DNA from 3 places in the Mesorhizobium sp. 1B3 genome. Region 3 is predicted to be linked to each of the others. Evidence: riboswitches for the same ligand, from Rfam matches in the RefSeq annotation. Region 3 holds a riboswitch; each other region holds the start of a gene.
The links. A riboswitch is a leader RNA that binds a small molecule or an ion and turns the genes downstream of it on or off. The one in region 3 is predicted to bind cobalamin.
Positions count from the first base shown of each region.

Region 1 (7,912 bases), on a different contig from region 3:
TCGGGGAGCGCATAGTCCTTCTGGGCCTCGGACAGGGACAGAAGATTGCCGATCGGCTCGGCCGCCCTCGAATATTGAGCGTAAAGCGCCATGTCCGGCAGCGGGTTGTAGACAGCGCCGATCCGCCAATTCAGCGAATCGTAAGTGCGCTCGAAGCCTGCTCCGGTCTGGGGGTCGGTGCGGGTCACCTGAGGGCTGTCGTAACGCAGCCCGCCGACGAGCGACCATCGATCGGTCATGGCCAGCCTGTTGTCGGCGAACAGTGAGTACTGCCACACGGTGCTGCGATTGCTCGTGACGAACTTGTCGGGCCCAATGAAGTGGCCGGGGTCGAAATCGAGAGCCGTCACCGTCGACTGGCCGGGATAGGGCGAATTGTTGGTGTTGGCGAAGCTGATCCGGTTGACGTCGAAGCCTACCAGCGTGCTGTTGTCCATGCCGGCGATGGTGCTGTCGAAGGAAGCGTCGGTGCGGTTGCCGTACTGCTCGTAATCGTGACGGATAGCGATGTAGCTGCTGCGCAACACGTCGTCGGTCGCCGACCTGTGGCGATAGGTTTCCACGTTCCGCCATTGGCGATCGCTCGACACCCGATAGGTCGTACTACGGAGGGTGAAGTTCTCGGTCGGGGTCCACTCTGCCCTGACTTGGGTGAAGTTGTCCTGGAACCGATTCAGCGCATCGGCGACGTTGTAGTTTTGCTTGCGCAGGCGTTCGTCCAGCCTTCCATCGACCAGCGGCGTGCCGAAATATCCCACCGGCTCCGCGTAGCCGTAGTCGTGAGAGAAGGTGAGATTGAAATCGTCGCTCACCTGCCAGAGCGCGCTGCCCGCGAAAGCAAGGCTGGAAGCGTCGCCTCGTTCCAGCCATCCTTCCGTATCTCTCGCGCTGATGTCAAAGCTGTAGGCGAGACTGTCGTTGATCGGGCCAGCGCTGCCGAGGGCAAGGCCTCTCCTGCCATCGGTGCCGACCGTGGCCATGATCTCGTTGCGTCGCCCCTCGGTCAGCGGCTTCTTGGGGATGACGTTCACCGCCCCGCCGATTGCGCCTTCGCCATAGAGAACGGAGGCCGGCCCGTGCAGGATTTCGATGCGGTCGACGGTCCAGGTGTCGAAGGGAAAAGTGATGGTGCCAGAGCCGGGATAGATGCGGGTGCCGTCGTAAAGCCGGGCGACGGCTCCCAGCCCGGTGAAGCCGCGCATGCCGAGCGATGTGCCGCCATTGCCGGGCGCGCCGAGGAAAGTGATCCCGGTGCCGTTGCGCGCGATGGCCTCGTTGACATTGGTCTGGACGCGGTCGCGGATCGTTTCGCCGTCGATGATCTCGACGCTGGCCGGCGTTTCCAAAGGCGTCAGTTCGAGGCGGCTGCCGGCCTGCGACCGCGTCTCGAGGTTGGGTCCCGGCCCTGGCCGATCGCCCTTGCCGGTGACCTTGATTGCGTCCAGTTCGAGTTCTGTCGTCCGAGCGGCGGGCCGCGGCGGGTCGTCGCTCCGTGCGTCCAGCGCATGTGCGCCGGCCGTTGCCAGCGCGGCCATGACGAAAGTACTCCCGAATAGCAGGGATGGCCGGTTTTGCGGAGGAGTCGGATCGAAATTCGGAACGGACGGGTGCGGCGTGCGCTCGGCACGGATTTTGAAGAACAAGGCGGAATGCTCCAGCGGTACGTTGCACGTCACCGCGATCAGCACCGCCTTTGCCGCCTCGAGAGCAGCCAGGGATCGGCTCCACCAGGACACCCCGCCCGGCGTGGTCGCGCATGACAACGGCCGACGGCAGGTCTCCTGACTCGCGGATCATCGCTTCCCGTCGCCTTCCCGGGACCGCGGGCCCAGTGGCATGTGGACGGAAAACTAACCGCTTACAGTTGCGGGGGCAGTCACGGCATTGGGCGCTGGGGGCGTCCGCACCGTGTTCCCTTTTGATTCCCTTGCGGGAAACCGTCGTGCTCTTGTTAGTGGGCACGCTGTGGTTGCGTCAAGCCGAGAGATTCTTTGATCGTGAAGTTCTGGCGAGAATGAGCCGGAGAAGCGGGTCGCGGATTAGCGCCGCGCGGCCGCGGTCCCTACACCTTGCTGCTGGAAACAGCCATCAGGCCGAAAGTCAGGAACACCACGGGCAGCGAAATCCAGTCGAGCAGCATATGCAGCCTGATCCAGGATTGCGGGCTGTCGAGCCAGGCTCCGAACGCCGCGGCACCGTTGCTCATCGGATCGGGCCCCAGCATTTGCAGCGCGTCGACGACAGAGAACGACAGCCATATGCCGGCCCTGACCGACCAGAAGCACTGCAATCCGAGCAGGCTTGCGCCGATCAGCATGAAGGTCAATCCGGAAAGTATTCCCTTCTCTGCGCTCGCTGGCATATTTCCATCCCCTCTTCTTCCATAGTCAGGCTACTTTGGTGATCCGTCAACAAAAAAGAATAGCTCTAGAACATATGATCTAGGCGATCGCTACGGATTTTACTCAACCAAGAATAGATCGTGTCCTTAACTTACTCATGGAGGGCCGATGATTTGCGGCGTCACCGCTGGGGCGGCGGCCTGCCAGTCTCGCAATTCTCCCGCGGTGAGCCTCGACCCGGGCGCAAGGGAGCAAAGGCGGCCGAGCTCTCGGATGGCTGAAAAATCAGCCGCATCCGTCTGTGTTGTGTCCCCGCCTTCGGCTCAATAGTATGTCCTGGCAAACAGATTAAGCAGGAGATTCTGGGTGACGGGCGAGCGGGAAGGCGTGTTCGATGTCGGCGCGAGATTGCGCGCCATACGCGTGGCCGCCGGGCTCTCGCAGCGCCAGGTCGCCCAGCGAGCGGGCGTGCCGCATGCGCAGATCTCCGTGGTCGAGCAGAACAAGTCCAGCCCCTCGGTTGCGACCTTGCGCAGGATTCTCGGTGGTCTCAACATCAGCATGGCCGATTTCTTCGAGGAGGACCGCGCCACTCCGGAAGGGCCATTCTTCGGTTTCGACGAGCTGCTCGATCTCACCTCGAAGCTTTCGGCGACAACAAGTGCTGAACCGCGCGGGAGGCTGACGTTCCGTCAAGTCGGCGATGCGCGACGCCACAATCTCCAGATACTGCACGAAGTCTACGAACCGCAGGCCGACACCGGCGAGACCTTGCTGCAGCATTTCTCATCCGAGGGCGGCATTGTGATCGCGGGGGAGCTCGAAGTCACCGTGGGAGAAGAGGTGCGCGTGCTGAAGCCGGGCGATTCCTATCTTTTCGACAGCCGGGTGCCGCACCGTTTCCGCAATCTCTCGGACAAGCGGACAATCGTGATCTCCGCCTGCACGCCGCCCTACCTCTAAACACATGTCGCCCAAAAACCGTTCACGCACTTCGTTCCCACCCATCTTTGATCCAGATCCGGATGAAATTCCGAGCAGGCCTTTGCTCAAAATTATGAGCATGCTATAGACCTCCGCGCCAAAAGGAGGGCTCCAATGACCACGAATGCCGAATTGCGTGAACGCCAGGGCAAGGCCGTTGCCGGAGGCGTGGCAACACGCGCGCTGTTTGCCGAACGCGCCGAGAATGCTGAATTGTGGGACGTGGAGGGGCGCCGCTTCATCGATTTCGCTGCGGGCATCGCCGTTGTCAACACCGGCCACCGCCATCCCAAGGTGATGAAGGCGGTGGCGGACCAGGCGGCACGCTTCACGCATACATGCTTCCATGTCGCGCCCTATGAAAACTACGTGGCGCTGGCCGAACGGTTGAACCGGATCGTGCCGACGGGCGCGGAGAACCGCACCATGCTGGTCACCACCGGTGCCGAGGCGGTGGAGAACGCGGTCAAGATCGCGCGGGCCCACACCAGGCGCTCCGGCATCATCGCTTTCAGCGGGGGCTTCCATGGGCGGACCCTGATGGGCATGGCGCTGACCGGCAAGGTGGCGCCATACAAGAAGAATTTCGGTCCGTTTCCGGCCGAGGTCTTCCATGCCTCTTTCCCGAATCCCTTCCTCGGCATCACGGTCGAGGATGCCATTGCCGACCTCGAGCGTCTCTTCGCCGGCGACGTCGATCCCGAGCGCATCGCCGCTTTCATCGTCGAGCCGGTCCAGGGTGAGGGCGGCTTCAACGTCGCGCCCGCCGAATTCCTGGTGAGGCTGCGCGAGATCGCGGACAAGCACGGCATCCTGTTCATCGCCGACGAGGTCCAGGCAGGCATGGGGCGGACCGGCAAGATGTTCGCGATGGAGCATGCCGGCGTGAAGCCCGATCTCGTGACACTCGCCAAGGGTCTCGCCGGCGGCTTTCCGCTCTCGGCGGTCGTCGGCAAGGCCGAGATCATGAACGCCGCCCATCCCGGCGGTCTCGGCGGCACCTATGCCGGCAATCCGCTTGCTGTCGCCGCTGCCAACGCCGTGCTTGACGTGATCGAGGAGGAGGGGCTGTGCGCCCGTGCCGCCGCGATCGGCGAGCGGATCACCGCTCGGCTCAATGACCTTGCAGCGCGGCAGGGCATGGAGCGCATCGGCGACGTGCGTGGCCTCGGCGCCATGGTCGCGTTCGAACTGGTCGAGGACCGGCATACGAAAGCTGCCGCGCCGGCGCTCACCAACGCCATTGTCGCCGAAGCGGAAAAGCGGGGTCTGATCCTGTTGTCTTGCGGCACCCGCGCCAATGTCGTCCGCATTCTCGTGCCGCTGACCATTTCGGATGCGACGCTGGACGAGGGGCTCGACACGCTGGAAGCGACGATCGAGAGCGTCTTCTCGTCGGTCGCCGTGGCGGCCTGAAGGGTACGAGTGAATGGTCGATGGTGAAATGGTGAATGGAATTTCGGCATTGCCGCGACTATCTCGTTTACCAATCGCCGGACAAGTCGTGAAGGATCGACAATCGATGGTAAGGGGGATGCCGCGCCCCAAGAGCCATTCACCATTCACCCGCTTCGCTATTCACCACAAGGAATGAGAATGTATCCCGATACGCTTCTGCACATCGACGGCGCCTGGCGCCCCGCCGCTTCCGGTCGCACCATCGCGGTGATCAACCCCGCGACGGAGGAAAGGATCGGCACCGTAGCCCATGCCGACAGGTCCGACCTCGACGCAGCGCTTGCGGCGGTGGCACGCGGTTTCACCGTATGGCGCAAGACGTCGGCCTATGAGCGTTCCGCCATCATGCGCAAGGCGGCCAGCCTGCTGCGTGAGCGCGCCGGCGAGATCGCGCGGCTGATGACGCTCGAGCAAGGCAAGCCGCTGGCCGAAGCCCGGGGCGAAACCATGGCCGCTGCCGACACCATCGAATGGTTCGCCGAAGAGGCGCGTCGCGCCTATGGCCGCATCGTGCCGTCGCGGGCCGTCGGCGTCACCCAGCTCGTGACGCGTGAACCCGTCGGGCCCGTCGCCGCCTTCACGCCGTGGAACTTCCCGATCAACCAGGTGGTGCGGAAGGTTTCGGCCGCGCTGGCGGCGGGCTGCTCGATCATCGTCAAGGCGCCCGAGGAAACGCCTGCCTCTCCGGCCGAGCTGATCCGTGCCTTTGTCGACGCCGGCATTCCCGCAGGCGTGGTCAATCTCGTCTACGGCGTGCCCGCCGAGATCTCGGAATACCTCATCCCGCATCCGGTCATCGCCAAGATCTCCTTCACCGGCTCGACGCCGGTCGGCAAGCATCTCGCGGGCCTCGCCGGCCAGCATATGAAGCGTGCCACGATGGAACTCGGCGGTCATGCGCCGGCGATCGTCTTCGACGACGCCGATGTTGATCGCGCCGTCGCCGTCCTGGCGGGATCGAAGTTCCGCAACGCCGGCCAGGTCTGCGTGTCGCCGACCCGGTTTCTCGTCCAGTCCGGCGTGCACGACCGTTTCGTCGAAGGTTTCGTCGCCGCGGCAAAGGCGGTCAAGGTGGGCGACGGCTTGGCGGAAGGCACCACCATGGGGCCGCTTGCCAACGAGCGTCGCATCCCGGCGATGGAAGCGCTGATCCAGGACGCGCTGCAGAAGGGCGCAAAACTCGCGACCGGCGGCAAGCGCATCGGCAACAAGGGTTACTTCTTCGAGCCCACGGTCTTGACGGACGTGCCGACCGAGGCACGCGCGATGAACGAGGAGCCCTTCGGTCCGCTCGCCCTGGTCTCCCGCTTTTCCGACGCCGACCAGGCCATCGCCGAAGCGAACCGCCTGCCTTTCGGGCTTGCGTCCTACGCCTTCACCGAGTCGGCGGCGACGGCCGACCGTCTGGCCGACGAGATCCAGGCCGGCATGCTGACCGTCAACCACAATGGCCTTGCGCTTCCCGAAGTGCCGTTCGGCGGCATCAAGGATTCTGGCCATGGTTCGGAAGGCGGCACCGAAGCGATGGAAGCCTATCTCAACACCAAGTTCGTGACGCGCCGCGGGCGCTGAACCCGGGCCTTCGGAGCATTCCTGGCGCTAACGTATTTCGTTGCGCTTGCCTCGTCTGACGAAGGAATGCTCCGACCCGGTGTCGTTCCGAAGTGACGAAGGGCCGTGGGCCATGCCTGCGGCCCTTCGTCGGTAAGCAGTCCCGCGGCCGTCGAGAGCCGCAAAGCAACGCCGTCCCCGCAGTCTTCCCGGCTCTTTACAGCGGATCAACCGGCGAAATCGATCTCCGGGATTCCTTTGACGCCTGGCCGCGCGGCGAAGACACGGCCCGCCAAAGGCTGGCTGGCAAGCTGCTCGGGCAAGAGATTGTAACGCATGGAAGTGATGTAGAGGGTCGAAAGGTCGTCGCCCCCGAACATGACGCTTGTCACGCGTTGGGTCGGAACCTTGATGCCGCCCATGCGCTTGCCGTCGGGATCGTAGCGGCCGATCGACCAGTCGCCCACCTCGGCGATCCAGAGGCAACCTTCGGCGTCGATCGTGCTTCCGTCCGGGTGCCGGTTCGCGGCGGCAAAGTCGATGTGGATTCGACGATTCTCCACCGTGCCGGTCTCAATGTCGTAGTCATAAGCGTAGACGTAACCCGGCCTCGATTCGTTATGATAAAGCGTCTTGTTGTCCGGGCTCCAGGCAAGTCCGTTCGACAGTTGGATGTCGCCGGCGACCTTCGTGACCGTCAGGTCGGGATCGACGCGGTACAGCCCGCCGATCGGGGCCGCGATCGTCTTGTCCATCGTTCCGGCGAAGAAACGCCCGCGCCGGTCGCACTTGCCGTCGTTGAAGCGTTCAATCCCGAAATCGATAGGGGCTGGCAGCTTGCGTTCCTCTCCCGTGTCGAGATCGACAAGGGAGAGTCCGGTGCGGGATGCGGCGATGATGCCCCCCGACTTGCGAGTGGCGATCGAGCCAGGCATGCCGGAAACGGAATGGCTGACTGTCTTTCCAGTCCTGATGTCATGCCGCCAGACTGTGCGCCCGGTAACATCGATCCAATAAAAGGCGCGCTCGCGCTGCGACCAGAGCGGCCCTTCCCCGAGATCGCAAACGCCGTCGAATACGGGTTCGGCGGTTATGTCCATATCGTTTCCTCCAACTGCGTTCAGGTGTGATTGCCGCTGCGCGGCCTGTCGGGGCAGGTGCTGTAGATGGCGAGCGCCAGGGTGAGCATCAGGGCCAAAGTGCTGAAGATGACCTGGTACACCTCGACCGGAAGCCCAACCGCACCCGGAGCCAGGACGCCTGCAATGATCCCCGTCAATGCCTGCATGCAGGCCGCGCCGCCGAGCACGGCGGTGTTGACCAGAGTGGCTCCCCGACCCATCAGTCGGTCGGGATAAAATCCCTTGCCGTGCACGATGATGACGATCGTGTAGCCGGATAGGAAACCGATGCCGGTCAGTTGTGCCGCTGCCACGGGAAGAGGCGCATGCGGGAAAAGGACGAGCGTGACAAGGATTAGAATGGTCAGTGCAGCGCCGCCCATGATGATCGCCTTGCGACTGTCGACGAGCCTCTCGAGAGAGCCGAGCAAGAGATTGCCAGCGATCATGGCCGTG
Region 1 is NZ_JBJHDO010000015.1:111,901-119,812, reverse strand. It holds gene ACCO56_RS29160 (TonB-dependent receptor) at 1-1,763, opposite strand, end outside; cobalamin riboswitch at 1,755-1,957, opposite strand; gene ACCO56_RS29155 (hypothetical protein) at 2,063-2,362, opposite strand; gene ACCO56_RS29150 (cupin domain-containing protein) at 2,709-3,305, shown strand; gene gabT (4-aminobutyrate--2-oxoglutarate transaminase) at 3,441-4,742, shown strand; gene ACCO56_RS29140 (NAD-dependent succinate-semialdehyde dehydrogenase) at 4,917-6,356, shown strand; gene ACCO56_RS29135 (SMP-30/gluconolactonase/LRE family protein) at 6,563-7,435, opposite strand; gene ACCO56_RS29130 (MFS transporter) at 7,456-7,912, opposite strand, start outside.
Region 1: it holds a riboswitch for cobalamin, as region 3 does, so the genes downstream of both, ACCO56_RS29160 (TonB-dependent receptor) here and ACCO56_RS00930 (CbtB domain-containing protein) in region 3, are expected to answer to the same signal.

Region 2 (7,912 bases), on a different contig from region 3:
ACTTTAGGGCGACATGCTTTAGGCTAGGCCGGTGCCCGGACGGAGGCGGGTGCCGACAATCCCAGCGTAGTCAACACCGCGTCGGCCGTCATCACCCATCCATAGTTGCGCGCGAAGCCGTCGAGCGTCGCCCGGTGGCTGGGAACATGGTTGGATGACACGGCATCCTCCACGAGAACGGTGGGGTATCCGAAATGGACGGCGTGGCGAGCGCTGTCCTCCACACACATCTCAGTGACCGTGCCGACGAAGACAAGCCCGTCGACCTCCAGCCCCTTCAGTCTCTCGTCGAGATCGGTGGCGTGAAATGCGCTGAAGTAGATCTTGTCAAGGACCGATTCGCCGGAAAGCGGCGCCAGCTCGTCAATCACCCCGGCCGCATCGAGCATGCCTTCCGCATCCGCATAGGAACGCAGGAAACCCGGCACGCACGCGTAGGTCGGAGCATCGAGCAAGCCGATCCATCCGAGCTTGCGGGCAAGGGGTCGATAGAGGGGGGCAGCAATGTAACGGGTGAACAGGACAGGCTTCGCACCGGCGCGAAACGCCTGGATCAGCGTGCGGATCGCGGGGATGGTCTGGCGCGCAGATGGCACCTCCAGCGGCGCTCCCCTGCGCACGAAGTCGTTCTGCATGTCGATGACGACTAGGGCCGGTTTCCTCAGTTCCGTCAGCATGCAGGCTCCCCGATCAGTGCGTCTTGCAGCCTACGACGGCCGGTGCCGATACGTATGCTGCTATTCATAGCATCCAGGCGCGCGGCAATCCTCGTTAACGGTGGAAGACGCAGGTGGGAATTACTCTTTGATTGGACGCAATGGCGAGCCTGCGATGCAATTGATAACAACACGTAGCGGGTCGCAGGAGCGGAGGGTCGGTGTGACAGATCGAATAACGGTCGAGGGCGTCTACAAGATTTTCGGTAAATCCCCCGAAGAGGCGCTTCGGCTGATGGAAGCCGGCGATACGAAAGAGGGCGTGCTCGCCAAGATCGGGCAAGTCGTAGGCTTGTGCGACGTGTCGCTTACCGTGCCCGCAGGTTCGATATACATGATCATGGGGCTATCGGGCTCCGGCAAGAGCACGTTGGCCCGGTGCGTTAACCGTCTTATCGAGCCCAATGCCGGGCGCATCCTTATCGACGGACAGGAGATCACCGGGGCCGACGAAGCCCAGTTGCGCGAAATCCGCCGTACACGGATCTCAATGGTTTTCCAGCACTTCGGCCTGCTGCCGAACAGGACGGTCGTCGAAAACACCGAGTTCGGCCTGAAGCTGCGCGGCGTTACGGTGCGCGAGCGCAGAAACAAGGCGATGGAGGTTCTCCAGATCGTCGGTCTTGCCTCCTGGGCAAATCATCTTCCGCACGAGTTGAGCGGCGGCATGCGCCAGCGTGTCGGTCTGGCGCGCGCGCTCGCCACGGATGCGGATGTGCTGATCATGGACGAGGCGTTCAGCGCGCTCGATCCGCTCATCCGCAGCGAGATGCAGGACGAATTGCTGCGCCTGCAAAGGACTCTCAAGAAGACCATCCTCTTCATCACGCATGATTTTCAGGAAGCCCTGAAGCTTGGGTCCCGCATCGCCATCATGTCCGATGGGAAGGTGGTCCGCGAAGGCACCCCGCAGGACATCGTGCTGAACCCGAACAATGACTACGTCGCCGCTTTCACCCGTGACGTCGATCGGGCGCGCCTGTTCGATGCCTGCTCCGTCATGGCGCAATGCAAGCCGCTCGCGCTCAACGGAGAAGGCAAGGCCTCGAGCACCGTCGACAGGGACGCGCCAGCGTTTGTCATCGACGACGGTGGGCGGATAGCCGGTGTCGTGGCTGCGGACGCGCTGGCGCGCCTCGAGCAGGGCCTGGCCATCCGGTCCGTCATGACCCAGGACTACGAGATGGTGACGAGTACGGCCAAACTGTCGGAGGTGGCCAGCATCTACCGACGGGACAGGCCCATCGCGGTGGTCGACCAGAGCGGCCGTCTGATGGGCCGCATCGATCCCCTGCAGATTTTGGCTCGCATCGGCGTACCGGCGCAACCCCCCGCGGCAGGTAACTGACCATGTTCAATGCGGATAATCTCTATGTCGTCCCGCTGGATCAATGGATCCAGGTCGGCGTCCGATGGCTGGCGCTCCATTTCCGGCCGCTGTTCCAGAGCATCAAATGGCCCGTCGAGACGCTGCTGACGGCGATCGACAGCCTGCTGCACGCGGTTCCCTTTCCCGTGCTCGCCATCTGCCTGGCGCTTATCGCCTGGCGAATCGCCTCGCGCGGCGTTGCAATCTTCACGCTGATTTCGCTGATCGTGATCGCCTTCATCGGCCTGTGGTCCGAAGCCATGACGACGCTGTCGCTCATCGCAACCGCGATCGTCGTGTGCGTGATCGTGGGCATTCCCATCGGCATAGTGTGTGCGCGTAGCGATCGCGCCTGGACCATCATCCGACCGGTGCTCGATGTCATGCAGACGACCCCGAGCTTCGTGTACCTCGTCCCTGTGGTCATGCTGTTCGGCGTGGGAACCGTTCCGGGCGGCGTCGCGGTGATTGTTGCGGCCGTTCCTCCGCTGATCCGCTTCACCAATCTCGGCATTCGGATGGTGGACGCCGAAATGATCGAGGCGGGCCGCGCCTTCGGGGCCACCAATCGCCAGCTCCTGTGGGAAGTCCAGCTGCCGCTGGCCCTGCCCACCATTCTCGGGGGGTTGAACCAGACCGTGCTCATGGCGATGGTCATGTCGGTGATCGTGGCCATGATCGGCGCCGAAGGGCTCGGGCTTGTGGTGCTGCAGGGCCTTGGCCGCCTCGACGTCGGCATGGCCGCGGTTGGCGGCATCGCGATCGTATTGCTGGCGATGATCCTGGATCGCATCACGCAGGGGTTGGCCAGACAGAAGCCGAAATCCGATCGAGGTATCCGGACCGCCCTGTCGCGGGCATTGCGGCCCCGGCGCGAAGATGTCGAAGACCTGGAAGCGCATCATCAGCAGATCTGAAGCATCCCACCCATTCAGACAGGACGACTGACATCCTGTCGCAGGAGGAGAATACATGACACTGAACTACAGCAAATTGGCAGGACTTGGGTTTGCCGTGACGCTCGCCACGGTTCTGGCGGGAGCGCCAAGCCATGCGCAGGACAAGCCCGGCGAAGGCAAAACCATCCGCTTCGTTTCGTCCGATAGCCTCGGCGCAAATTACGTTCAGGACCAGATCCTGATCGCCGGCCTCGAGAAGCTGGGCTACGAGGTGAAGCTGTCGACCATGAATATGTCGGCGATCCTGCAGGCGATGTCGCAGGGCGACCTCGATATGACCGGCGACATCAATTGGCCGCAGGCCCAGCCTGCCATCGAGCAGATCGGCGATACCGTCGAATTGATGAATGAGGGAACGATCACCGGCGGCGGCATCAACGGCTATGTGATCGACAAGAAGACGGCCGAAGCCCACAACATCAGCAATATCTCGCAGCTCAAGGACCCCAAGATCGCCGCCCTGTTCGACAGCGACGGCGACGGAAAGGCCAATCTCACCAACTGCGATCCCGCATGGAAATGTGGAGACGTCGTCGATTACCAGATCGAGGAATTCGGGCTGAGCGATACGGTGCGTTCGGTTCGCGCCAAGTACGAGCCGCTTGTCGCCGAGGCATTCGCGCGCGCCGATCGCGGCGAGCCGATCCTGCTCTACACCTGGAGCCCTTCCTGGATCGTCTATCGGCTGAAGCCCGGCGAAAACGTCGTTTGGCTGCCGATCCCGTACGACGCCCTTCCCGAAGGGGTCACGAAACCGAAGACGCACGAGATCAAGGATGTCGCAGGCTGTGCCGGCGGACAGAACCCGTGCCGCATGGCGGTGGGGCCGTGGAACTGGCGCACGCTCGGCAACAAGGAATTCGTCGCTGCGAATCCGGCCGTCAAGAAATTCGTCGAACAGGCGAAATGGCCGCTGGACACCTGGAGCAAATGGGAAGGCGATCTCGGAACCGGCGCCAAGACCAATGCCGATATGAAGAAGGTCGCCGACGCCTGGATTTCCGAAAACCAGGCCGAGTTTGACGGGTGGTTGAAAGAAGCTGCGGCCGCCGCGCAGTAAAGCGAGCAACCGACCGGGACCGGGACGAGGTTCAGATCCCGGTCGGGATGTTGCAAATATCCGATCTGACGTCCGGCAGGCTACCCACCTTGCTCAAGGTTGGCAGCCTGCCGTTTCGATCAGGCGGTCCAAACCGTTGCGATGCCGAACTCGAGCGCCGGCGCGTCTTCGCACGCGCAAAGGACGCTTCATCTCTCAGACCGGCATCCTGCTTTCCGAACCTTCGGTTCGAGCCGATGCGTTGGCGCGAAAGCCGAGCGGCCCGGATGGGCCTCTATCACTCCGCATGGAGTTTGCGCGAGATCGGCGGGCCGACCTCTATTCCTTTGAAGCTGGCTTCGAAGCCTGCGCGCTCCGGCGAGCAGGCCATGACGCCGACCCGCGCGTCGGCGTCGGAGAACGGAGCCAGGCGTGCCATGCGCCAAGGCGTTCCCGCGATGGAATACTGGATCCGAACGGCGTCGCCGTGGCGGGTGAGCCTTATGGCCACGCCTTGTTCCGGCCGTGCCTCCGGCAAGGGGATCACCGACCAATCCGACACGTCCCGCGTGACGACGACGCTGAAGTGCATCAGACCGTCTGTATATTCGATGCCGGTCTTGATCCAGTTTCGCTCGTCGATCCGCAGCATGAGGCCGGCCTGGTCGTAAAGATGCCGATAGTCTCCGACGACCGTCGCCGAAGCCGTGAAGTCGCCGGAGACGTCGGTCAGATAGGCGTGGCCGTTGTCGCGTACGAATCCGTAGAAGGTGTGGCGCCAGAAATCCGTCGCATCCTCGGTTGAGAGCGTCAGCTTCGCGCTGTCGCCTTGCCAGCGGGACGGCGGATTGAGCCAAGCGAATGCTCGTATTGCCATGTCTGCCTCGCACGCATTTGGATCGTCCGTGGTTGAGTCCACAGGGGAGCACATCTCCGCGGTTGACGATAGGGGATCGCCTCGCTAGCTTCCCGCCCGGAATTGGTTCCGCCGAGAGCGGACGAAGAGGGAACACGGTGAGGCCTGTCGGCCGAAGCCAGGACTGCCCCCGCAACTGTAGCCGTTGAGCCATCTTCCACGAAGCCACTGGGAAGCCTCGCGCGACCGGGAAGGCGGAAGAGGGGCGATGACACGGAAGTCAGGAGACCTGCCATTTCCGGTCACCCATGCCTGGACACGGGGTGTGTTCCGGCGCGGTCGTCCGTGGCGGTGACATTGAAAAGTGTTGCCGCATGCCGGAACGGGCGGAGGGTGAATCACGCGCACCTTTCCAAGCTGTTTCCTGCCTGCGGTTGGGCCAAACCGCAGGGCGAATCCTTTTGCCCTGCCTGAGCAGCTTGGGGCAGGAATGAACAGGCAACTGATGGGTGCTGGCGCGATCGCGCTGGCGTTGACGATAGGGGCTGGGGCGCAGCAGGCCGAAAGCGATACCGATGAAGCGCTTCGGCTCGACACGGTCCTCGTTACCGACGGGCTGACGCCGATCGAGCAGGAGAAATCCGGCAGGGCCTTCACGGTCATTTCGGGAAAGGAGCTCGAGCAACGCCAGATCCGCTACGTGGCGGACGCGCTGCGGCAGGTGCCCGGCTTCGCCGTCTCGCGGACGGGCTCATTCGGCGGCCCCACCCAGGTGCGGGTCCGCGGCACTGAAGCAAACCACCTCCTGGTGATGATCGATGGCGTCGAGGTGAGCGAGACGTCCACCGGCGAGTTCGACTTCGGCAGCCTGCTGGTGGACGATATCGACAGGATCGAGGTGCTGCGTGGGCCCCAGAGCGCCTTCTGGGGGTCGAACGCCATGGCCGGCGTCGTCAACATCATCACCAGACGAGGCGAGCGCAACAGTTTTTCCGGCAGCGCCCGGGTCGAAACCGGCACCGACGGCACCTGGCTGGGCGGCGTTTCGCTGAGCGGCGGCGGCGAGACCTACGACATCGCCCTGTCGGGGGCTTTCCAGAACACGGGAGGCTTCAACGTCTCCGATTTCGGAGACGAGCGGGATGGCGATCGCAATGCGACGCTGAACGGCCGCTTCGCCGCCGACCTGTCGGATGCCCTCAGCCTGGACGGGACCTTGCGCTACGTGAACCGCCGCAGCGATCTCGACCCGCAGGATTTCAACCCGGGTAGCCCAACATATGGGCTGGTGATCGATGGTTCCGACGAGACGGCTACCCGCGAATTGTTCGGCTCCATCGGCGTGACCCATGTCGCTCTCGACGGCGCGCTGACCCAAAAGGCTCGCGTCACCGGCGGGGATATGTATCGCGAGAACGTCGCAGAGATTGGAACCTCCTGGAGTGACGGCAATCGCTATACCGGCGTCTATCAGGCGAGCTATCAATTCGACACGCCGGGCCTGCTCGATGCAAGCCACCAACTCACCGGTGGATACGAGTGGCAACGCGAGACCTTCACGCCGTCGCATCTCGACCAGACCTTCGACCGGAGCACCAATTCCTTCGTCGGCGAATACAGAGGGGCCTTTCTCGATCGCTTCTTCCTCAACGCCGGCCTACGGCGGGACCTCAACGATCTCTTCGGCGATGCGACGACCTACAGCCTGAGCGGTGCTTGGAAGCTCACCGAAGCCACCCGCCTGCATGCCTCCATCGGCACCGGCGTCACCAACCCGACCTTTTTCGAACAGTTCGGCTATGTGCCCGATTCCTTCGTCGGCAATCCGAACCTCGATCCGGAGAAAAGCTTCGGCTGGGATATCGGCATCGAACAACGCTTCTTCGACGGTATGCTTGTCGCCGACATCACCTACTTCAATCAGGATCTCACCAACGAGATCGCGATAGTCTATGGCCCCGACTACACTTCCTCGGTAGTTAACCGCAACGGCGTGAGCAAGCGCCAGGGAATCGAGATCGGGGCGACGCTCGACCTCTTCAACGGCTTCTCGGCCAACGCATCCTACACCTACACCAAGGCGACCGAGCAGATGGTGGCCGGCGGCCCTCGGCTTGCCGAGATACGGCGCCCCGAACATTCGGGTTCGATCGGCGCTGCCTATCGCTTCCATGACGACCGCGCGCGCATCTTCGGCGAGGTTGCCTTCAATGGCGAAATGGAGGATCTGGCGTATGTGCCGAGCTTGCCGCCACGCGTCACCCTTGCTTCCTCCACCGTCGTCAATGTCGGTGGCAGCTTCAAATTCACCGAATATCTCGAAGCCTATGGCCGGGTCGATAACCTGCTCGACGCGGACTATGAAGAAGTGTTCGGCTACAACACCCAGGGCCTGACCGCCTTTTTCGGGCTGAAAGGTACGTTTTAGATGGAGATGCGCTTCAGCGCCTCGAAAGCAGCGAAGCGGAGCCACGCAAGCCTCTCCGGCTTGATGGCCGCTTTCCTGGCTTTCGGCTGCTTCGGCAACGCCGTCGCGGACGAGGCGCCGAAACGTGTCGTGTCGATGAATGTCTGCACGGACCAGCTTGCCATGCTGGTTGCCGGCGAGGGGCAGCTTCATTCCGTATCCCATCTCGCGGCCGACCCGAACAGCTCCGTTCTCGCCGAGCAGGCAAGGCGCTACGTGGTCAACCACGGTCTCGCCGAAGAGGTTTTCCTGATGCATCCAGACCTCGTGCTGGCCGGCACCTACACGACGCGGACGACCGTCGGCCTGCTGCGCCGGCTTGGCGTTCGGGTCGAGGAATTCACGCCGGAGAGTTCGATCGAGGACATCCGCGCAAACATGGCACGCATGGGAGAAATCCTCGGGCGGCAGGAAAGAGCCGGCGAATTGATAGCCGAATTCGACCAAGGATTGGCCGATCTCGCGGCGAAACCGCCGCCGCGCCGGGCGGTCGCTCTCTACGAACC
Region 2 is NZ_JBJHDO010000006.1:244,817-252,728, reverse strand. It holds gene ACCO56_RS18515 (cysteine hydrolase family protein) at 24-677, opposite strand; gene ACCO56_RS18510 (quaternary amine ABC transporter ATP-binding protein) at 880-2,064, shown strand; gene ACCO56_RS18505 (ABC transporter permease) at 2,067-3,002, shown strand; gene proX (glycine betaine/L-proline ABC transporter substrate-binding protein ProX) at 3,058-4,104, shown strand; gene ACCO56_RS18495 (DUF1349 domain-containing protein) at 4,382-4,960, opposite strand; cobalamin riboswitch at 5,047-5,250, shown strand; gene ACCO56_RS18490 (TonB-dependent receptor plug domain-containing protein) at 5,430-7,367, shown strand; gene ACCO56_RS18485 (ABC transporter substrate-binding protein) at 7,374-7,912, shown strand, end outside.
Region 2: it holds a riboswitch for cobalamin, as region 3 does, so the genes downstream of both, ACCO56_RS18490 (TonB-dependent receptor plug domain-containing protein) here and ACCO56_RS00930 (CbtB domain-containing protein) in region 3, are expected to answer to the same signal.

Region 3 (7,912 bases):
TTGCCGAAGCGTGCCGCACGGAAAGTCAGGTCGAGATGGCCGGGTTCGCCCCACGCAGCCGCGACCTTGTCTTGCGCTTCGGAGGGAATGGCAGCCAGAGACTGCCGATATCTGTCCGGCGAAGCACCTTCGTTTCCGCTTTCCAAGCGGGAAAGCAGGTCGCGGGGCGTATCCGGAATGTTCTCGACAGCATATCCTTCGGTCTTGAGGTCGTGCAGCATGGCCAGCACGCTCGTCGGCACGTCGAGACCGACGGCATAGCCGGTACGTCCCGCCGCGCCGGGATAGTCCGGCATCAGGATCGCGACACGCCGATCGCAGCGCGGTGTTGCTTGCAGCCGACGGAAGGCCGCGATCCGATCGGCGACTTGCTCGATCCGGTCCGGCTCCGGCCCGTTCACCATGCCCTTGAAGGCGAGCGCATCGTCGCGGATGCCTTCATCCTTGAAGGCAATAGCGCCGGCCATAATGCGCCCGTCGAGTTCAGGCAGCACGACATGCATTGCGAGATCGGCGGGAGCGAGCCCGCGTTGCCCCGTTTCCCAGGCCTCCCTGCGCGTGGTGGCGACCACGGCCTGGAAGACGGGCACCCCGATGCGGTCGAACAGCGTTTCGCCCGTTTCCGTTCCGCTGGCGAAGGCTGTCGTGGCCACGATCAGCGGCGGCGCGAAGCGTTTCGCTGTTTCCTCGATAAAGGCGGCGGCCTCCGGGTCCTTCAGGCTCGGCACGAAAATCGGCGCCGGGAAGATGCCGCGCTCGCGCAAAGCCGTGCAGAGCGCATCGATCGGCGCGATGTCGGCGGCAAGCAGCATGGATCGGTAAAAAAGCATCGGTAGGATCGGCGCGCCGGCCGGCCGGCCGGCGAGCAGCGTCTCTACGGCCACGACGCCTGCGTCCGGATCATAGCAGCCTGTTTTGGCCAGCGGTTCCGCTGGCCGGGCGACCACATCCGTGCCGGCGTGCCCGGCGAGACGGCGCATGAGGCCACGCATGTTCTCCGGTCCGCCTTCGCGGAAATAGGCCAGGAGCTCGTCGAGCTCGGAGCGTGGCAAGGTCGAATGGGCGATCAGCGCTGCATCCTCGTCTCGACATTCCCCGGGCAGCAGGGCAAGGCGGATGCCGTGCTCGCGGGCCACCGCCGCCAGCCGGTCGCAACCGTAGCGCCACCACTCATGCCCGCCGAGAATGCGCACCAAGACGACCTTGGCGTGGCGCGCGACCCGATCGATCCAGAGATCGACCGACATCGGGTGGCGGAGGTCGCGCAGCCGTGCGAGCCTCATGGAGGGCATCACGTCCCCCTCGGCCTTCCACGCCGTCGCAAGGGCCGCCAGGTCGCTGTCGGTGAAGGACAGCGCCACCATCTCCGCCGGCGCCTGCCCGAGGTCGACGGGCTCGATCAAATCGTCGAGCGAGGCGGTGGTGGCGGCGAGGATATGCACGATGGCCTATCCGGCGAGAATGTTTTCGACCGCCGGCCGGTTCAGCCCCTTGAGGCCGATCACCACCAGCCGGCTCCGGCGATCTTCGCCGGGAGCCCAGGCGCGGTCGTAGTAATGGGAGACGCGCGGGCCGACCGCCTGGACGAGGAGCCGCATCGGCTTGCCCTGGACGTCGACGAACCCTTTCACGCGCAACACCTTCTCGGCTTCCGAAGCGGTGCTGACGCGCCGGGCCAACAGCTCGGGATCCGTGATCGCCGGAAGATCGACGACGAAAGTATCGAAGTCGTCATGATCATGGTCGAGTTCGTCGTCATGATGGGTCTTGCGATTCTCTATGTCGTCTTCCACCGCCAGGCCGAGGCCGAGCAGGATGGACGGATCGACCTTGCCATGGGTCGAAGGCACGATCTTGACCGCGCGCGACAGATGTTCCTCGACCAGCGCGCTCGCGCGGGCGGCTGCATCGGTATCGAGCAGATCGCTTTTCGACAGGATGACCAGATCGGCGCACGCCACCTGATCCTCGAACACTTCCTCGACAGGGTCCTCATGATCGAGCGAATCATCGGCCGCGCGCTGCGCCTGGAGGGCGTCCATGTCGGAGGCGACGCGGCCTTCCGCGAGCGCCGGCCCATCCACCACGGCGACAACGCCGTCGACCGTGACGCGTCCCTTGATGGCGGGCCACTGGAAGGCCTGCACCAGCGGCTTTGGCAAAGCCAAGCCCGACGTCTCGATCAGAATGTGGTCGACCTTTGGCGAACGGGAAAGGATCTGGTCGAGGGCAGGAACGAAATCGTCGGCGACGGTGCAGCAGATGCAGCCATTGGCCAGTTCGACGACATTCTCCTCGGGGCAGGCCTCGATGCCGCAGCCCCTGAGGATCTCGCCGTCTATGCCGACATCGCCGAATTCATTGACGATGATGGCGAGGCGCTTGCCGTTGGCGTTCTCCAGCATGTGCCGGATGAGCGTGGTCTTGCCCGCACCGAGGAAACCGGTGACGACGGTGCAGGGGACGCGATCGGCGGAAGCGGTCATGGATTGTCCTTAAGGGTTCTCGGAACGCCGGGCGTCGCATCGGGCGCACGGCGCTCCATCTCTTTGGTTTGGCCGCATTTGTGCGACGCCATGTGATCCCACATGGCTGCAAAATGCTCCGGGGGAGGGATGCGGGCGACGAGCCCGCGTTTCAGACAATCGGGCCGCCCGCGCCAGGGCATCAGCCCGTCCGTCGATTGCTGGAAGAGCTTCGCGCCGGCAATCAGATCGTGGGCGGCGTCGGTGCCGAGATCGCCAAAGACGTAGCTCCAGGCGCCTTGCTTGATGAAGGCTGCGGAGAGCCTTCTCTTGCAATTGCCCAGGCATTCGGCCTGCTCGACGCGGACATCCGGGAAGGTGTTCGCTTCCCGCGTCGCTGCGCCCAGCAATTCGCCTGGACGGGGGCGAGCATCGGAACCGGAGGCGTCGCGGCAGGAACTGCACACGACGATCGTCACGACCGATACCGCCGAGGTCGATGCCTCGACGCACGGATCACCGACGGCAATTGTTTCGTCGAACTCCAAACCGCGCTCCTTGCCCGGGACACCCGCCAGGCTTTCAGGATTGATCAGGGACGGCAGGTCTCCTGGCTCACGGGTCCCAGCTCTCGCGCCGCCTTCCCGGTGTAACCCAGTGGCAATCGGCCGAAAGCTCGCCGCTTACAGTTGCGGGGACAGCTGCGGATTCGGGACAAGAACCCTCACCGCATTCCCTCTTAGCTCCTCTCATTGCTCAGAGGAGACCGTCGCGGAGTTTGTAGGCCGCGTCGCATCCGGCTGTCAACGCGTCGGAAATATGGTTTGCCGGAATGACGATTTCGGTTAAGACTGCCTGTATCGACGGTTCCCTTCGGGGAATGAAGAGGGAATGCGGTGAGGGATTTCCCAAATCCGCGGCTGCCCCCGCAACTGTGAGCGGCGAGCTTCTCCCGACAGCCACTGGGCATCGAGCCCGGGAAGGCGGGATGAAGCGCCGAGCCGTGAGCCAGGAGACCTGCCGTCGACGTAAGGAACGTTCGCGGCCCTCGGGTGGAGGGCGAAAGGATTGAGAATGAACACGGTTTCCACGTCTCTCGGTGCGTCCGTCTCCGCGCAGTCGCGTTATCTGCAGCTCGCGCTGGCCGGGTTGCTCGGCATCTTCGTCGTCGGCTTTCTGGGTTTCTCCCACATGGAGGCCGTCCACAATGCCGCCCACGACTATCGCCATTCCATGGCTTTTCCCTGCCACTAAGAGCGGAACTCCATCATGACCGTGTTTCGCAACGTCGTGTTCGTCGCGGCGCTGGCGGGGCTTGTCGCGGGTGTCGTTCTCGCGGCTCTGCAAGCCTACGCCACCGTGCCGCTCATCCTTCAGGCTGAAACCTATGAGGCTGCCGGCGACAGTGCCGGCCACGATCATGGAGACCACTCCGCGGCCGGACATGCTCATGACCATGGCGAAGAGGCTTGGGCGCCGGCAGACGGCTTCGAGCGTTTCGCCTACAATGTCGGGGCCAATATCGTCAGCGGCATAGGCTTCGCTTTGATCCTGATCGTCGCCTCGGAACTCGCTGGGGGCATTGCCGGGTGGCGTCAGGGCTTGTTCTGGGGCTTCGCCGGCTTTGCCGTCTTCACGTTGGCGCCCGGCCTCGGTCTGCCGCCGGAGCTGCCGGCCATGCCTGCCGCCGATCTATTCGACCGCCAGGTCTGGTGGGTCGCCACCGTTGTCGCGACCGCGATCGGGCTCGCTCTGATTGCGTTTCGACGTTCCCCGGTATTTGCGCTGGTGGGCGTGGCCCTGATCGTTGCGCCGCATATTGTCGGGGCGCCGCAGCCGGCGAGCCATGATTCGCCGGTGCCGGCCGATCTGCATCATTCCTTCGTCGTGGCGACCACGGTCACCAACCTGCTCTTCTGGCTTGTCCTCGGCGCTGTCGCCGGCGCGGTCCGCTGCAGGGTCGGCGGTGAAGAGGCAGAGCTAAGTGGTCGCCTTGCCTGAGAAGGGCAGCTTGACCCTCCTTCTCGGCGGGGCTCGCTCGGGCAAGAGCAGTCACGCCGAAAGCCTGGTCACAGCCCTGCCGCCGCCATGGACCTATGTGGCGACGGCTCAGGCCTTCGATGCGGAAATGGAGGAACGGATCGCATTGCACCGCGACCGGCGCGACGGCCGCTGGAATACGGTCGATGCTCCGCTCGATCTCTCAGTGACGATCCAGGCTATTCCCGACGGCCTGCCCTTGCTGGTCGATTGCCTGACCCTGTGGCTCAGCAACCAGATGCTGGCCGGGCACGATGTCGAGGCGGAGAGTTCCCGGCTGGCTGAAATCCTCGCCAGTCCGAGAGGCCCATGGTTCGTTGTTTCGAACGAGGTCGGGCTCGGCATCGTGCCCGACAATCCGCTCGGCCGGCGTTTTCGCGATGCGCAGGGGCGGCTGAACCAGAAAGTGGCGGCGCGGGCCGACCGGGTCCTGTTCATGGTGGCCGGCTTGACGATGCAGGTGAAGTAGAATGAGAGACATCGACGAGAAGGACGCCGAGCGCCACCGTGCCAAGATGGCGAAACGCAAGGCCGTGCAGGATGCCGAGGTTGCCGGCAAGACGGTCGAGAAGGGATTGCTGATCGTCAATACCGGGCCCGGCAAGGGCAAGTCGACGGCGGCTTTCGGCCTGGCCTTGCGCATGCTCGGCTACGGGAGGCGGGTCGGCGTCGTGCAGTTCGTGAAAGGAGCTTGGCACACGGGCGAGAAGGATGCTTTTGCCGTTTTCGGCGAAAAGATCGTCTGGCACACGATGGGTGAAGGCTTCACCTGGGAGACACAGGATCTGAAACGCGACGTCGCCGCGGCCGAGCGTGCATGGGGAAAGGCGCTGGAGCTGATCGCGGATCCTTCGATCAGCCTGGTCATCCTCGATGAGCTTAATATCGCGCTGCGCTACGACTATCTCGACCTGCGCTCCGTGGTGGCGGCGCTCAAGGGCAGACGCGAGGGATTGCATGTCGTGGTCACCGGGCGGAATGCCAAGCCGGAACTGATCGAGGCGGCCGATCTGGTCACCGAGATGGGCCAGGTGAAGCACCACTTTGCTGCAGGCGTGAAGGCGCAACAAGGCATCGAGTTCTGATGTTTGTGTAGCGATGCCGTTTTTGGTTCCTGCGCGGCCGCACCCCCCTCTGGCCTGCCGGCCATCTTCCCCTCAAGGGGGGAGATCGGACGCCCGCTGCGGCTTCGCCAGTCGTCGCTGTGGCAGAACAAGCGCCGTCGGTGACCACAGCCAATCTCCCCCCTTGAGGGGGAGATGGCCGGCAGGCCAGAGGGGGGTATGCGGCGATGATTGCTTGGCCTGCTCAGACCGAAACCCACACCACCGCCGCCGCACCCATGATCCCGATCAGCAGCCCATCCGCCCACCAATAAAGGAGCAGCGCGCGCCGAATGTCGGCCGCTGTCGCCTCGCGGCGGCCGCCTGCGCCCATCGTCGCATCATCGACCAGCACACCGCCATAGTGACGGGGGCCGGCGAGCGCGAGGCCCAACGCTCCCGCCATCGTCGCTTCCGGCCAGCCGGCATTGGGCGATCGATGCCTGTGCGCGTCCTGGCGGACAGACTGCCAGGCGGCTTTCGGCGAAGCGCCGGAAACGAAGAAGGCAGCGAGCACGATCAGCAGGGCAGAGAAACGAGAGGCAGGAAGATTGATCAGGTCGTCGAAGCGTGCCGATGCCCAGCCGAAGGCCTCATGCCGTGGCGAGCGATGGCCGATCATGCTGTCGGCCGTGTTGACCGCCTTGTAGATCGCCGCGCCCGGCAGGCCGGCGACGGCGAGCCAGAAGGCCGGCGCGACGATGCCGTCGGAGAAATTTTCGGAAAGGCTTTCGATGGCTGCGCGCGAGACGCCGGCCTCATCCAGCTTTTCGGGATCCCGGCCGACAATCCGGGAAACGGCCCGGCGACCGCCTTCGAGGCCTTCCGTCTCCAGTGCTTGCGCGACCGCGGCCACATGCTCGCCCAGGCTGCGTTGCGCGATGAGACTGCTGGCAACGACAGCCGCGAGAAGGGTGCCGAACGGCAGCGCCAAGGCGATGTTTTGCACGGCCAAGGCAGCCACGCCTGTAGCGGCCACGATTCCCACCAGCGCGGCGACACCTGCCGCGCGACGCGTCGCATCGGGATCGTTCGTGCGGTTGAACCTCTTGTCGAGCGCAGCAATAAACGCGCCGATCCACATGACGGGATGGCCGATCACGGCAAGCAGGCGGCTTGGGTAGCCGAACACCCGTTCGATCGAGAGTGCCAGGAACGCGAGAAGGATTGACATGATGGACCTGACCGCTTCGGTGACCGATCACGGCGGAAGCCTTGCCCGCGCCCGTACGCTCTTTCCGGATGCGCCCGAGCCCTGGATCGACCTCTCGACGGGGATCAATCCGCACTCCTATCCGCTTTTCGACCTGCCCGCCACGTGCTTCTCGCGGTTGCCGGAGCCTGGGCGTATCAGTCAACTCGCGGCGGCAGCCGCCACAGCCTATGGCGCACCTTCGGCGTCACATGTCGCGCCGGCACCGGGCACGCAGATCCTGCTGCCGCTCGTCGCAGCGCTCGTTCCCGCCGGCCGCGCCTTCGTGCTCTCGCCGACCTATGCCGAGCATCGCCGCGCTGCGGCAATCGCCGGACACGAAGTCCTCGAAGTAAACGAATTCGAGGCACTGTTCGATGCCGACCTCGCTATCATCGTCAATCCCAACAATCCCGATGGTCGCGTGGTGGAACGTTCCCGGCTGCTCTCCCTGGCTGAATCCATGCGGCGCAAGGGCGGCCTTCTCGTCATCGACGAGGCCTTCATGGAGGTCGGGCCGCGCGAGGAGAGCGCGGCGGGCGATGTCGGTCGCGGCGGCCTTGTCGTGTTGCGCTCCTTCGGCAAGTTCTTTGGCCTGGCGGGGGTCAGGCTCGGCTTCGCGCTCGCTGCGGAGGAGGAAGTTCGGCGCCTCGAAGCGAGGCTCGGTCCCTGGGCGGTGGCCGGCCCGGCGCTCGAATTTGGCCTGAAGGCACTGGCCGACAGTTCCTGGCAGGAGGCGATGCGGGCTCGGCTGGCGCGGGAGGCATCGATGCTGGACGAGGTTTTTGCCCGCTCCGGCCTGCCCGCAGCGGGGGGAACGGATCTTTTCCGTTTCTTTCGCCTGGCTGAAGCCCAGAGGCTTTTCCAAACCTTCGGTCGTCGCGGCATTTTGGTGCGCAACTTCGCCGAACGACCGCATGACCTGCGCGTCGGCCTGCCAGCCGATTCCAGCGAGACGGGCCGCATCGAAGCGGCGCTGCGCGACTGGTCCGACGACGGAAAAGGATAAAGTTCAGCGGCCGAGGATCGTATCGGCGACCAGCGTGTCGGCACGCCTGGCGTCGAATTTCTCTTCCGCCATCGCGCGGCTCGCCCGCCCCATCGTCACGACC
Region 3 is NZ_JBJHDO010000001.1:198,317-206,228, forward strand. It holds gene cobN (cobaltochelatase subunit CobN) at 1-1,442, opposite strand, end outside; gene cobW (cobalamin biosynthesis protein CobW) at 1,449-2,486, opposite strand; gene ACCO56_RS00925 (DUF1636 family protein) at 2,483-3,013, opposite strand; cobalamin riboswitch at 3,049-3,251, opposite strand; cobalamin riboswitch at 3,313-3,504, shown strand; gene ACCO56_RS00930 (CbtB domain-containing protein) at 3,540-3,719, shown strand; gene ACCO56_RS00935 (CbtA family protein) at 3,735-4,466, shown strand; gene cobU (bifunctional adenosylcobinamide kinase/adenosylcobinamide-phosphate guanylyltransferase) at 4,459-4,974, shown strand; gene cobO (cob(I)yrinic acid a,c-diamide adenosyltransferase) at 4,976-5,590, shown strand; gene cbiB (adenosylcobinamide-phosphate synthase CbiB) at 5,814-6,782, opposite strand; gene cobD (threonine-phosphate decarboxylase CobD) at 6,784-7,809, shown strand; gene ACCO56_RS00960 (glycosyltransferase family 4 protein) at 7,813-7,912, opposite strand, start outside.